Regions from separate parts of the Cohnella boryungensis genome, predicted to be linked through region 2. Evidence: riboswitches for the same ligand, from Rfam matches in the RefSeq annotation. Region 2 holds a riboswitch; each other region holds the start of a gene.
The links. A riboswitch is a leader RNA that binds a small molecule or an ion and turns the genes downstream of it on or off. The one in region 2 is predicted to bind cyclic di-GMP.
Positions count from the first base shown of each region.

Region 1: it holds a riboswitch for cyclic di-GMP, as region 2 does, so the genes downstream of both, ACFO1S_RS12400 (PilZ domain-containing protein) here and ACFO1S_RS04545 (transglutaminase-like domain-containing protein) in region 2, are expected to answer to the same signal.
Region 3: it holds a riboswitch for cyclic di-GMP, as region 2 does, so the genes downstream of both, ACFO1S_RS09340 (flagellar assembly protein A) here and ACFO1S_RS04545 (transglutaminase-like domain-containing protein) in region 2, are expected to answer to the same signal.

Region 1 covers NZ_JBHSED010000020.1:23,377-27,546, reverse strand. The annotation lists gene ACFO1S_RS12405 (histidine kinase N-terminal 7TM domain-containing diguanylate cyclase) at 27-1,700, shown strand; cyclic di-GMP riboswitch class I at 1,789-1,875, shown strand; gene ACFO1S_RS12400 (PilZ domain-containing protein) at 1,978-2,676, shown strand; gene ACFO1S_RS12395 (hypothetical protein) at 2,805-3,167, shown strand; gene ACFO1S_RS12390 (dehydrogenase) at 3,245-3,550, opposite strand; gene ACFO1S_RS12385 (cupredoxin domain-containing protein) at 3,617-4,066, opposite strand.
Region 2 covers NZ_JBHSED010000005.1:9,988-14,157, forward strand. The annotation lists gene ACFO1S_RS04540 (SpaA isopeptide-forming pilin-related protein) at 1-1,971, shown strand, start outside; cyclic di-GMP riboswitch class I at 2,072-2,156, shown strand; cyclic di-GMP riboswitch class I at 2,189-2,274, shown strand; gene ACFO1S_RS04545 (transglutaminase-like domain-containing protein) at 2,288-3,103, shown strand; gene ACFO1S_RS04550 (class D sortase) at 3,177-3,836, opposite strand; gene ACFO1S_RS04555 (polysaccharide deacetylase family protein) at 4,132-4,170, shown strand, end outside.
Region 3 covers NZ_JBHSED010000013.1:346,756-350,925, reverse strand. The annotation lists gene ACFO1S_RS09350 (LysR family transcriptional regulator) at 1-185, opposite strand, end outside; gene ACFO1S_RS09345 (branched-chain amino acid aminotransferase) at 315-1,382, shown strand; cyclic di-GMP riboswitch class I at 1,542-1,628, shown strand; gene ACFO1S_RS09340 (flagellar assembly protein A) at 1,704-3,542, shown strand; gene ACFO1S_RS09335 (HD-GYP domain-containing protein) at 3,627-4,170, shown strand, end outside.

The DNA of each region.
Region 1 (4,170 bases), on a different contig from region 2:
ACCGCGTGTTTGAATAAAGCCCTTTTATGAAAAAGGTGAATGCCTTGGGAACGCAATGGATTGATTTTTCCCTCTTTATTTTGCTCTTTATCTTATTTGTTTGCGTCATCGCAATGAATAGAATTACGACGACTCACAAGGTTTATTTGGCCTTTCACTTTATTATGATGCTGTGGCCGCTCGGGCAATTTTCGGTAAAGCTTACGGACTTCCCCGACGTTCAATTGTTTTTGATCAACCTGTCGTTCGTGGCTATGGGGATGCTCGGACCGGGATGGCTTTTCTTCGTCTTCTTCCTGACGAACAGGTCGCTGCAGTTGAAGGGCCTTCGAGTATTCGCTTATATCGTTCCTGCGGCGCTTTGCGTAGTGGCGGCATTGTGGAACCCCGACGGACTATTCATGACCCCCGTCGGGGACAATTACGTTGAGCGGGTATACGGGCCGTTGTTCTGGCTGCTCGTGCTCGTCCAATTCGCTTACCTGTTCGTGGCGCTGATGAACATGTTCCATGCGCTGAAAACGGTCAGTTCCATTAACTTGCGCAAGCAACTTGCAACCGCTTTAATCGGCATGTTCGTGCTGACGGGATTCGGCCTGCTCGATGTGATGGTGAACGTGCTGCTTACGGAATGGCTGCCCGTGATCCCCGGAATGCTGGCGCTCGGCATTCTGCTGTCCGATCTCTGCTTCGTCATCGCCATCTATCGCTATGGCATGCTGGACATTCTCAGTCTCGCCCAAAGGGATATCATCGATCATATGACGACCGGCGTCATCGTGGTGGACGAGAACGACAAGGTGCTCGAAGTGAACCGCGGCGCTTCTCCGCTGGTGCAGGTTGTGCAGGGGGAAACGTTCGAGATGGAGAGATTTCTGGCTCCGCTTCAGGTGAGGGGCGAGGTCTACGAGTTTCTATATCGCTACAACAATCATCCGCAAGAGAAAATGCAAATGGAGTTCTCCATGCAGGACCCCGTCGGCCGGCATATTTCGATTCAAATCTCGCCGGTGCTGGACAATCGAAAAACCTTGCTCGGCCGCATTATTACGTTTCATGACGTCAGCGAGCTTCGCAAGCTGGTCGTGGAGATGAATCGCAAGAACGAGGCGCTGCACGAGCGGAACCTGGAGCTGATCACGATTCAGGAGGAGCTGTTCCGGGTCAACCAGAAGCTGGAGCAAATGGCCGTCACGGATGGGCTGACCGGATGCTTCAACCGCCGGTACCTGATGCAGCAGCTGGAGCATGAAGTGCTGCTGAATATGAGATATCAGATTCCATTCTCCATCTTCCTGTTCGATATCGATCATTTTAAGCAAATCAACGACAAATACGGTCATCTCGTCGGGGACGAGGTCATTCGCAGCACGGCCAACATCGTTCGTTCGATGCTGCGCAGGACGGACATTCTGGCGCGCTATGGGGGCGAGGAGTTTACGGTATATTTGCCTCATACCAATCGCGAGCAATCCGAGCTGCTTGCAGAAAAAATCATGCAGGCCGTGGGGGAGAATCGCGTAGATGCGGGTTCGGAGAAGGTTCATGTGACGATCAGCATGGGGGTTCTGTCCGAATCTAGCGAGGATTTGCGGTTCAACGATCCGAAGGAATACTTGCGCGAGGTGTTCTCCAGCGCGGATTCCGCCCTGTATAAAGCGAAGAACGAAGGACGCAACCGCGTCGTGATGGCCCTATAACGAACGGGGAGGGTAGGGGCTGTCCGGCCAAAAAAGAAGTTACGTCCCTTGTCGAAATATGGTACAATCGACGCAACAGACAATGTGATCGAGGCAAGGGCAAACTTGCTGAAAAGCAGGGACGCAAAGCTACAGGGTCTAATGTCCACAGGACGATGACAGCCTGGCTGCCGGTTGTCCCTACATGGATGAATCAGGCGAAACAGGCTGTCCCTATCGGGATGTGCCTGTTTTTTGGTATCAGGATCAAGCAGAACGAAAGGTGGTTGTGGCGGAAATGTCTCAAGCAGGCGACAACAATACCGGATTATCCGATCTGGAAAAGGATTTGCTGCCATTAAACGTGCTGCTGCACTGCCGAACCGTCGTAGAAGGAAAAAACTTCGTTACTACCGGCGTCATGACCCATGTGGAAGGCGAGCTGTTCGAGGTAGAGCTGCATGAATTTGACCAGTTCGAGCTGGGAGAGCCCGTCAAGCTGACGGTGTATTCCCCGGCGGGCATCCAACCGATGTCTTCGATCGTCTTCGCCAAATACGAGGGAGCGATCGCGGTTCTCCAGCCGCCTGACATGCATAAGCGCTTTAAGGAGAGGCGCGAGCATCCCCGGGTCGACATCGAGGGCAGCGCCGAGATCGTGAGAATATTGAACGCGGCGGGGGAAGAGATGCCGCTCGGAGACTCCGTCAGCCTCGCCGTTCATGATATCAGCATCTCAGGGCTCAGCTTCTCCGGGCCGGAAGCCCCGCACTTTATGAACAAATCAAGGCTGACGGCCAGAGTGGAGATCGGATTTGCGTTCGAATGCGAGCTGGAGATTGTCCGGCGCGAGCGTCAGGATAATCTCCTCCATTGCGGGGCCAAAATGCACGTGCTCGAACCCGAGATGCTGCGTCCGCTCCGCGCCTTGATCCTGCGTCAGCAGGTTCAGAAGAACGCGAAGACGCGTCAAAGCATAGGCAAGAAACGTACATAGCCGGCACTGCCCGATCATCAGCAGACCGGCCGAGCACAAAGTTGGGCGAAGCGCTGGGAAGCTGTCCGGAGAGTCAAGCTCGAATGCCGCATACACTGGAGCAAAAGCGGCAAAGGAGTGATGAATGGATGGCAATCCTGTATCCTCCGCCACCCAAAGGAGACTCGAAGCGTTCCCGCGTTCTGAAGCGGATCAAGCTTTCTTCCAGGAGCAGGCGGATTATTAGCGGACCCACCTTTAGCCGATTGACCGTCGTTTGGGTTCAGAACAACGGCGTGCCGTTCGATACGACGGGATTTTTCGCCCGCCTCTCGCGGGGCGGCGTTCTGGTCAGCACGGCCAGCTTTGATCGTTTCGGAGTCGTTCGATTCAACAATATCCGCACGCTGACGAACGCCACGTTTACGATTAGAGTATTCAACTTCAATGGCGTGCTGTTCCGCACGCGCACCATTCCTGCGGGCGTGCAGACGTTCGCGATTATTGGCTGAGTTCCCGACATACAAGACGTTGAAAGAAGGGAAAGGCACCGCATGCGGCGCCTTTCCCTTCTTTGTCGGTATGGCGATCAGCCCCCGAAGGCGTCGCGAAAAGCTTTGGACAGCCGATCCCGGTCGACGCCCCACAGCTCGGCGATGTCGCCGCAGATTTCCTGATCCCACCAATCGGCGAGCAGCTTGCGATTGCTTCGGTTTTCCGCGATCCAGATCAGATGGCCGATTACCCGCTTGTAGTAAAGTTCCTCGGCTTGCCGAACGAGAGCTGCGGGAACGTGGCGCTTCAGCCTCTTGAGGGTGCGATAGAGCTCGTTGGAGCACGTTCTGCGGATGCTGCGAGGCGTCGGCAGGGCGGAGGAATGCTTTTCCTGAAACATCTTCAAAGGCTTCACCTGCCTTTCTTTTCCCACCTTATGCACAGGAAAAGAAAGAGGTCACCTTATTTATTGAACGACGAGATATCCGACCATCGGGCCTCCGGACTTCGGATCGGCATGCGTCTGACAGACGATAGAATAGATGCCGGCTTGTTCGGGAGTAAACCGGACGACCGTCGTTTTGCCTTTGTTGATAGTGCCGCTGATGTTAAGCCCCTCGATGACGAAAGGATGGGATTGCCCGTTGATACCCGAAATTCTCAGCTCAACGGGTACGCCCTTCTTGGCCACGACGGTGCCCGGAGAGAAGAGATACGTTTCCAGCTTTTTGCCGCTGTCGGAGGTTGCCGTGAATTCTCCGGTCACGAGATGGAACACCTGCGCGTTCTCGCCGATCGGCGCCGTGGCCGGCTTCGTCTGCTGCCAGCCGATATAAGCGCCGGCAAGGATCACTACTGCTGCAATTACTGCGTACAACTGAATTTTTTTGCGGTTCAGGATCACGATTTTATTCATCACGTTCGCTCCTCTTCAACTTTGTCCACCTATCGCAGTCTATGCCGGGGCCCGTCCGGTCATGACAAGCCTGCAACGATTTTGCGGGAAGTTCGTATAACTGG
Region 2 (4,170 bases):
TTAACGGTAACCGGGAATACCTTTACGATCACGTTCACGAACGTTGTTAAAACGGCTTACATTCTGGAGTACAAATCGTTTATTAATGCCGATAGTGGCGATCGGATCAAAAACAAGGTAGAGTTTGCAGGACATTCCTCTTCGGTCATCGGCAGCGGCAACCAGCAAGGCGTTGAAGTTGTATTGGCTGGCGCTGGTGGCGGAGCATCCACCGGTAGCGGGAAATTGAAGATCGTCAAGACGGACGATTTGAATCAGCCGCTGGCCGGCGTTAAATTTGAGCTCTACAATTCGAGCGGGACGACCCTTCTAGAGACGCTGGTTACCGATGCAAACGGAGAAGCGGAAACATCTAGAAACTATCGTTATAACAAAAATACGAGCGGATTGCCTTACAAGCTTAAAGAAGTGTCGGCGCCAAGCGGATACTTGATCGATCCGGATTACGGGACGGGAACAGGCAAAAGCATTCTGTTTCAGGACCCTGCAGTATCGTTCAATATTGTGAACAAAGTCATTCGCCAAGGCTTCGAGCTGGTTAAGGTGGACGCTGCCAATGCAGCGAAAAAATTAAAGGGAGCGACGTTCGAGCTACGTGATTCCGGTAATCATGTCGTTGACGTGCTGACGACGGGGGATGACGGTAGAATCGCGAAAGGCGATCTTCCGGCAGGCAATTATACCTTGGTCGAGACGGCTGCTCCGACCTTCTATGAATTGGACGCAACGCCGATTCCGTTTACGATTGTGGCCAACCAAACTGAGATCGTCAAGCTGAACAAGACAAACGTTCAGGGCACCGGCGGCAAGCTGGTTCTCACCAAGGTCGATGCCAAGGATCATAACACGCTATTGTCCGGGATCGAATTCGAGCTTCGTGATTCTACGAACGCTGTGATCGATCAAGGAACGACGGATGTCAACGGCGTCATCGAATTTACAAACCTGCCTTACGGCCTCTACACGTTGGTAGAGACAAAAGCGGACGGCTACGTGATCGAGAAAGCCGAAACGGAAGTCTCCGTTCACCAGCCTACAACGATGGTGATCATTGAGAACAAGGAAAATGATCGCTCAGTAAAATTAACGAAGTACAATGACAACAAAACACTGGCTCTTCCAGGCGCGATCTTCGAGCTGAGAGCACAAACCACGCAACTGGATACGAATATGAACTTCGTATACGAAGTTGTAACGGGCATCGATGTGTCCATGCTAACGACCGATGCGAACGGCGAGCTGTTCCTTCCGGACCTGCCGGTCAATAAGTATCGGTTGGTCGAAACCTTTGCGCCGAACGGCTACCATTTAGATAAGACGCCGGTTGAGTTTGAGATTAAGAAAACTCAAACCACAACTGTTCTCGTTGAGAAAACAAACGTCAGAATATCTGGCGGTGGAACTCCGGGTCCGGTAGATCCGGGACCAGGACCATCTCCGAGCCCATCTCCGAGCCCGGAACCGACACCGACACCGACGCCGAGCCCAGAGCCGACGCCGAGCCCGGAACCGACATCAAGTCCGGAACCGACGCCGAGCCCAGAGCCGACGCCAAGTCCAACGCCGTCCAAGGAAATTGAAGAAAAAACGCCAATCGACACTCCGGTTAAAGGCGAAGTCGATGTGCCGGAAGGCGGAAAAACAACGGTTGTCAAACAGCCGGAGCATGGGAAAGTAACCGTCACGCCTGACGGAAAGTGGACTTATACGCCAGACAAAGGCTATAAGGGCAAGGATTCCTTCACAATTAAAGTGATCGACAAAGACGGCAATGAAGAGGAAATCTTGGTGGAGATCGATGTCGAGGACGTGCCGCGCGGCGGTGTCGACACGGACGGCAAATCTCCTGCCAAAACCTTGCCTAAGACAGGCGAAGACAGCCCGCTGCCTCTGCAGCTTTCAGGCGTAGGTCTCGTACTCTTGGGGATCGTCTTCCTCAACCGCAAGAGATTGTTTCCTTCCAAAAAATAAACCAAATTAGAGAGAAAAATCTATGAAACCTGCCGAGATTCGGCAGGTTTTTCCTTGCATTTTGAGCCTTTTTGGGGTATTCTTTTAATAGAAAAGCAAGCTCGATAAATGGCAAACCTGTCGAAAGGCAGGGACGCAAAGCTAGAGGGCCTTCCCTTCTTGAAGGATGGCAGCCAGCTACCGAAAGTCTAGGCTTTTTTTGTTTTATACGAAAGCTTCACGATAACGGCAAACCTGCTGAAAGGCAGGGACGCAAAGCTAAAGGGCCTTTTCTTCCTCGGAAGATGGCAGCCAGCTACCGAAAGGGGTTTTCCCGATGTTGAGAAAAACAGGCAGAATGTTATTGGCCGCGATGGTTTTACTGGCCGCACTACCAACACTGGCATCCGCGAATGCGGGAAAGACGAGCGCTGAGCTCGATAAATCGGCTGTAGAGAAAGGCTCGATCGGCATTCGGTTGGGCAAGACGGATGCAATCGTGAAAGCCAAGGTAACAAAAGGCTCTGCAAGCTATACATACACCTTGACTCCGAACCAGGCTGGACGGACGTTCTGGTTGCCTACTCAGATGGGAGACGGGGAATACGAAATTGCCGTCTTGGAGAATGTCAGCGGCAATAAGTATCGGGCCATTCTTTCGGAGAAAGTCGCCGTGAAGGTAGCGAAGGTTACCGATGTCTACCTCAATTCAGTGCTCAATCTCGACTGGCAGGACGCTGACAAGGCCCAGGCCAAGGCGAAGGAATTAACGCGCGGCATTGAATCGGATGAACAGAAGGCTAAGCTCATCTACAATTACATCGTCGAAAGCGTTCGTTACGACAAGGAGCTGGCACGAACCGTAACCTCAGATTATGTACCGGATATTGACGCGACGCTCAAATCGGGAAAAGCAATTTGTTACGGATATGCTACGCTATATGCGGCAATGCTGCGCAGCTCCGGCATTCCAGCCAAGCTGGCCATGGGAAACAGCAAGCTGGTTGACGAATATCACGCTTGGAACGAAATTTATCTGGACGGCAAATGGGTCATCGTCGATACGACGGTAGATGCAGGACTCGCCAAAGGGAACAAAAAAATAACTTTCGAGAAAAAATCGAGCGATTATGATGCAATCAAATACTATTAATCTGCTAGGATGATAGCAATAATAAAGCCGGGATCGTTTTCTGATCCCGGCTTTTTGTTTCATGAAAGATGAGCTATTCTTCGGTTTTGACGGCATGAACGATCAATCTGTGGGTGGGGTTAACTAGCGGCTCGCAAGTAATTAACGTAAGCATGGCATCCTTTCCGTCGCTTTCCAATACGGAAAGATCAGTCGGCTCCACGACCTTGATTTCCGTTACGGTATAAGCGGCTTTGCCGTCTTTAAGCCGAATGTCGATTCGATCTCCGATTTCCATTTCGTTTAGACGATTGAAGAGACGGCCTGTAGTGCGTGCCCTGTGTGCGGCGATGGCCGAATTGCCGACTTCGCCGATCGCGGCCGTTTCCTTGAGATGACCGGCGCCGACTTTCATATTCTGCATCGTAGCGCCCTCCAGCACGGGCAGCTTCAGATCGATCTTGTCGATCTGAATAATGGCGATGGCGCCTTCGTCGACGGTCTCCTCTTCTTCCGCATTCGCAGGAACGTTCGCGACGGCCGCTTGTCCTGCCGCGCTACCGTCGAAGACAGCCGAGAGCCGGTCGTACTCCGAGCGTATTTTTGTTTGTTTGGCTGCCCGTTCAGGGCTTTGCTCCAGAGAATCGAGAAGCTGCTGCTGCTCCCGATCGTAAATATATTCACGAACTGAAGGGAACGCAAGCAGAATAACGCCTGCGACAATTAACACATAGGCAAAGATTTTGAATTTCATTTTATTCCTCCGTATCATTTCAATAATTTACCATATACGTATTTCTATGCAGGGAGGTTCATCCATGAAATAATACTCGTAGCAGCTGAACAAAAACTATACATAGGCTTTGTAAGAAATAATGCGTGGCGGCTGTACAGAATTTGTTCAGCGCGTCTTGTTAAACTATTTTTGTTTCAGACCTATAGTTATATTGGATCAGAACCGATATACTCAACTATAGTTCCCATAGACTAGTTTAATGGGTCTTTTGTATTATCTTGATTGGCTTTTTGGAAAAGGGGTATTTTTTCTCATGAGAATATCGTCAATCGTTCGCAAATATTGCCGAAAG
Region 3 (4,170 bases), on a different contig from region 2:
TCTCCCGCCTGGGTTAACTGCAGTTGCTTGCCGTTGCGGTCGAACAGCACGACGCCGAGCTCCTGCTCGATGAGCCTGAGCTGCCTGCTGAGCGGGGGCTGCTCCATGTTGAGCTGCTTTGCGGCGCGTGTAATCTGCCCTTCGCTGGCGATGGCCAAGAAATAACGCAGCTGTCGCATATCCATGTTTGCACCCTCCTCTTATACCTAAAAGGTATAGATAACCGACAAAACAGATATTATCAATATACTTAACGCTTTGGTATCATTCAACTATATACACAGCGGGCTATTATTAAAGGAGAAGATGTTGAAATGAGTTATTCCATCTCGATCGAGCGGACGAGCGCTCTTAAGCAGAAGCCGGATTTCTCCCAGCTGGGCTTCGGCAAGTATTTTACCGACCATATGTTTATCGTGGAGTACGATGACGGAGAGGGATGGCACGACGCCAGAATCGTTCCGTATCAGCCGATCTCGCTGGACCCGGCCGCTAAAGTGTTCCATTACGGACAGACGGTATTCGAAGGGATGAAGGCGTATAAGGATGCCGAGGGCAAGGTGGCTCTCTTCCGTCCCTTCAAGAATCTGCAAAGGCTCAATCGCTCTAACGACCGCCTGAGCATCCCGGCTATAGACGAGGGATTGGCCCTGGAAGCGTTGAAGCAGCTCGTAACCATCGACGAATCGTGGATACCGACAGAGGAAGGAACGTCTCTGTACATTCGGCCTTTTGTGATCTCGACCCAGGCCGCGCTCGGGGTTTCTCCCTCGGAGAAATACTTGTTTATGATCATTATGTCTCCGGTGGGCGCATATTACCGCGAGGGGATTAATCCGGTCAGCATTTATGTGGAGCCCCAATATGTGCGGGCCGTTCCCGGAGGGGTGGGCAACGCCAAGACGGGCGGCAATTACGCTTCGGGACTTAAGGCGCAGGAGGAAGCGTCCGACAAGGGCTATTCCCAGGTGCTCTGGCTGGACGGGGTTCATCGCAAGTATATAGAAGAAGTCGGCAGCATGAACGTCTTCTTCAAGCTCGCGGACAAGGTCGTGACGCCGGCGTTAAGCGGCAGCATTCTGGACGGCGTGACGCGCGACTCGGTCATTCAATTATTGAAATACTGGAACATTGAGGTGGAAGAGAGAGCCATCTCGATCGACGAGCTTGTCGAAGCCTACCGCAACGGCACGCTGGAGGAAGCCTTCGGCACAGGAACGGCCGCGGTCATCTCGCCTGTCGGCGAGTTGAATTGGCAGGGCGAGAGACTTATCCTGAACGGCGGACAGACAGGGCCGCTGGCCGCGAAGCTGTACGGCTTCGTGACGGGGGTTCAACGCGGGGCCGTCGAGGATCCGTTCGGCTGGCTGCTTAAGCTGTAGAATCGTTCATTCGAGCCGATCGCGGAGGAAATGACATTTATCGATAAACTTCTTGATAAAAGTAAGACCATAGTCTTATAATTAAATCGGATCGTTTATGCATAAAGACATGGTTGACTATATAAATAAACAATTTGATTGACACAACAACGAGACGCATGCACGAAAAGGCAAACCTTTTGAAAGAAAGGGACGCAAAGCTATGGGCCTAAGGAACTGAAGTTCTATGGTCGCCAAGCTACCGAATGGGGCGTTAGGCATCTTCCATTCGGAGGGTGTCTTTTTTATTGGTCCCAGCTTGCTTTTCGAGAGGTGTAGATTTTGAAGAAACAGATAACCGAGTCAGAGCTGCGTACGTTGATTCATCAATTGAACATTGATCGCGACGACGATTCTTCGGAGGAAGAGCCCGCAGATCCGCCTCTCAAGCAGGACGGATCCATTCGCATTCGCAATCAGCAGATTTCGGTTCAAGACCCGACGGGGGGCGGAGAATACGCCATTATCTACCCGATGAGCCCGGTTAAGCTGTATGTCAACGATGAGGAAGTGCTTTGGGAATCTCCGGTGAAGGCGACCGATCGGGTAACCTGGAAGGTCGAGGAGCAGCCTTTGTTTGAGATTACGATCAGCGAGGACAAGCTGTTCGCTTACTTGCTCGTGCATGCGAGAGAGCGCTATGCGACTACGCTCGTGGATGCGGGACCCGCTCAGCGGGTAATCGTTAGGGCGCAGGATGACGAGAATCTGGTGCTGAAGACAGTGCAGCTAGCGGATGTCGTGTCCAAGCTGGAAGCGATGTCGATTAAAGCGAGAATCGAGTTCGCCGCCATCCAGCAGGAGCTGCTGGAGCCGACATACAAACCGATTGTCGTAGCCAGCGGCAAGGAGCCGGTGGAGGGCCAGGATGCCCGCCTGGAGATTTACTTTCCTCAGCAGGTGACGAGCGAGTTTTTCGAGGTTGAGGGCTCGATCGATTATCGTAACCATCTGCGTATTCCCACGGTCCAGAAGGGCGAGGTCATGGCGCGAAAAATTCCGATGCAGGAAGGCACCGCAGGCTACGATGTGCTCGGCAATCTGTCGCTGCCTACTCCGCCGAAGGACATCTTCATCATGGGAAAGCCGAATGTGGAGCTGACGCCTGACGGAGTCGTCATCGCCAAAGCGCAAGGAAGGCCGAGAGTGACCGGCGGCAAAATCAAAACCTTCGACGTGTCGACCGCTTACGTCATTTCCGGCAATGTGGACATTGCGACCGGGAACATCGTCTTCTCGGGAGACGTGCTCGTTTACGGCGACGTTACGGATAATATGATCATCGAATCGCTGGGCAACGTCTATGTGTACGGCAATGTCTATAATTCGACGATAACGGCTACCGGAAGCATCAACGTAAGGGGCAACGCCATTGCCAGCAAGCTGTATTCCGGCTATTTCGGCGTACTGTTCAATCGGCTCTATCATACGTCGAAGCTGCTGTGCGACTACATCGAGAAGCTGCTGTCCGCTTCCAGAATGCTGGAGCAAGCCTTGGAGGCCAAGAGACAGAGCGTACGCTATGGGCAGATCGTCCAGCTTCTTCTGGAAACGAAGATGAAAGAGATCGTTCCGGCCATTAAAGAGCTTCATGTCGTAATCTCCAACATTCAGCACATCAAGCAGGCGGAATACGAGAGGCTTAAGGAATTGTCGCTTATATTCTCGCAGCCTACCCAACTGATAGAATCGGCCACCTATGAGTACGTGCAGAGCTTTCTCGCCTTGCTGCAGGATACCCATAAAGAGGTGGCGAGAATGCAGGAGGAGAACGTGGAGATCAGTATCAGCCAAAGCCAGAACAGCCAGCTGAAGTCGAACGGTGACATCGTGGTTCATCGCGACGGGGTGCTGCTGTGCGAGCTGTTCTCGGCCCGGAACATCGTGTTTCACTCAAGCCATTCGATCTGCAGAGGCTCCCGTCTGGAAGCCGGGGACAGCATTCAAGCGAAAATCATTGGCGGGCAGACGGGGGCGAACTCCATCCTTAAGGCCAAGCGTAAGATTCAGGTAACGAAGATGTACTCGGGCAGAGTGTGCATCGGAAAATACTGCAAGGATATATTCGAGCCCATCGATCAAACCACCTTCGACATTCAGATGCTCAAGAGGAATGAATAGAAGGCCGAGAGAACAAATTTCGCATAACGAACAGTGCTTGGTGGGGTGGACATGCCGCTTTCGCGACAGAAATCGTACATAGGAATGCGAGTTAACAAAAATATATATAACGACCAGGGAACTCTGATCGTTCCGATCATGCGGGTGCTGACGGATAAGGAGGTTCAATTGCTGAATCGGCAAGGGGTAGCGTTGTCCGATCAGGATGTTGAACCGGTTTCGCTTGTCCATCTTGTGGAATCGACCATCCGGGAGGTTCGGGAGCTGTTCATGTTCGCCAAGCAAACGGATCGAATTCCGTATGAGGATGTGCAGAGCAAGATCATTCCCGTCATTCTGTTCATGAGCAATCATCCGAATTTGAATCAGATTCTCTTCTATCTCGAGGTTCACGACGAGTATGTCTATCGGCACAGCATCGCTGTAGCTCTGCTGTCCAAGCTGATCGGCAAAGCGCGGGGCCTGAACGACAAGCAAACGCTGGAGCTGATGACGGCGGGCTTCCTTCACGATATCGGAAAATCGCGAATTCCCGGCGCGATTCTCAACAAGCCGGGGAGGTTGACGGAGGAGGAGTTCGCCATCGTGAAGGAGCACACGCTTCACGGCTTCGAGATTCTGAAAAACT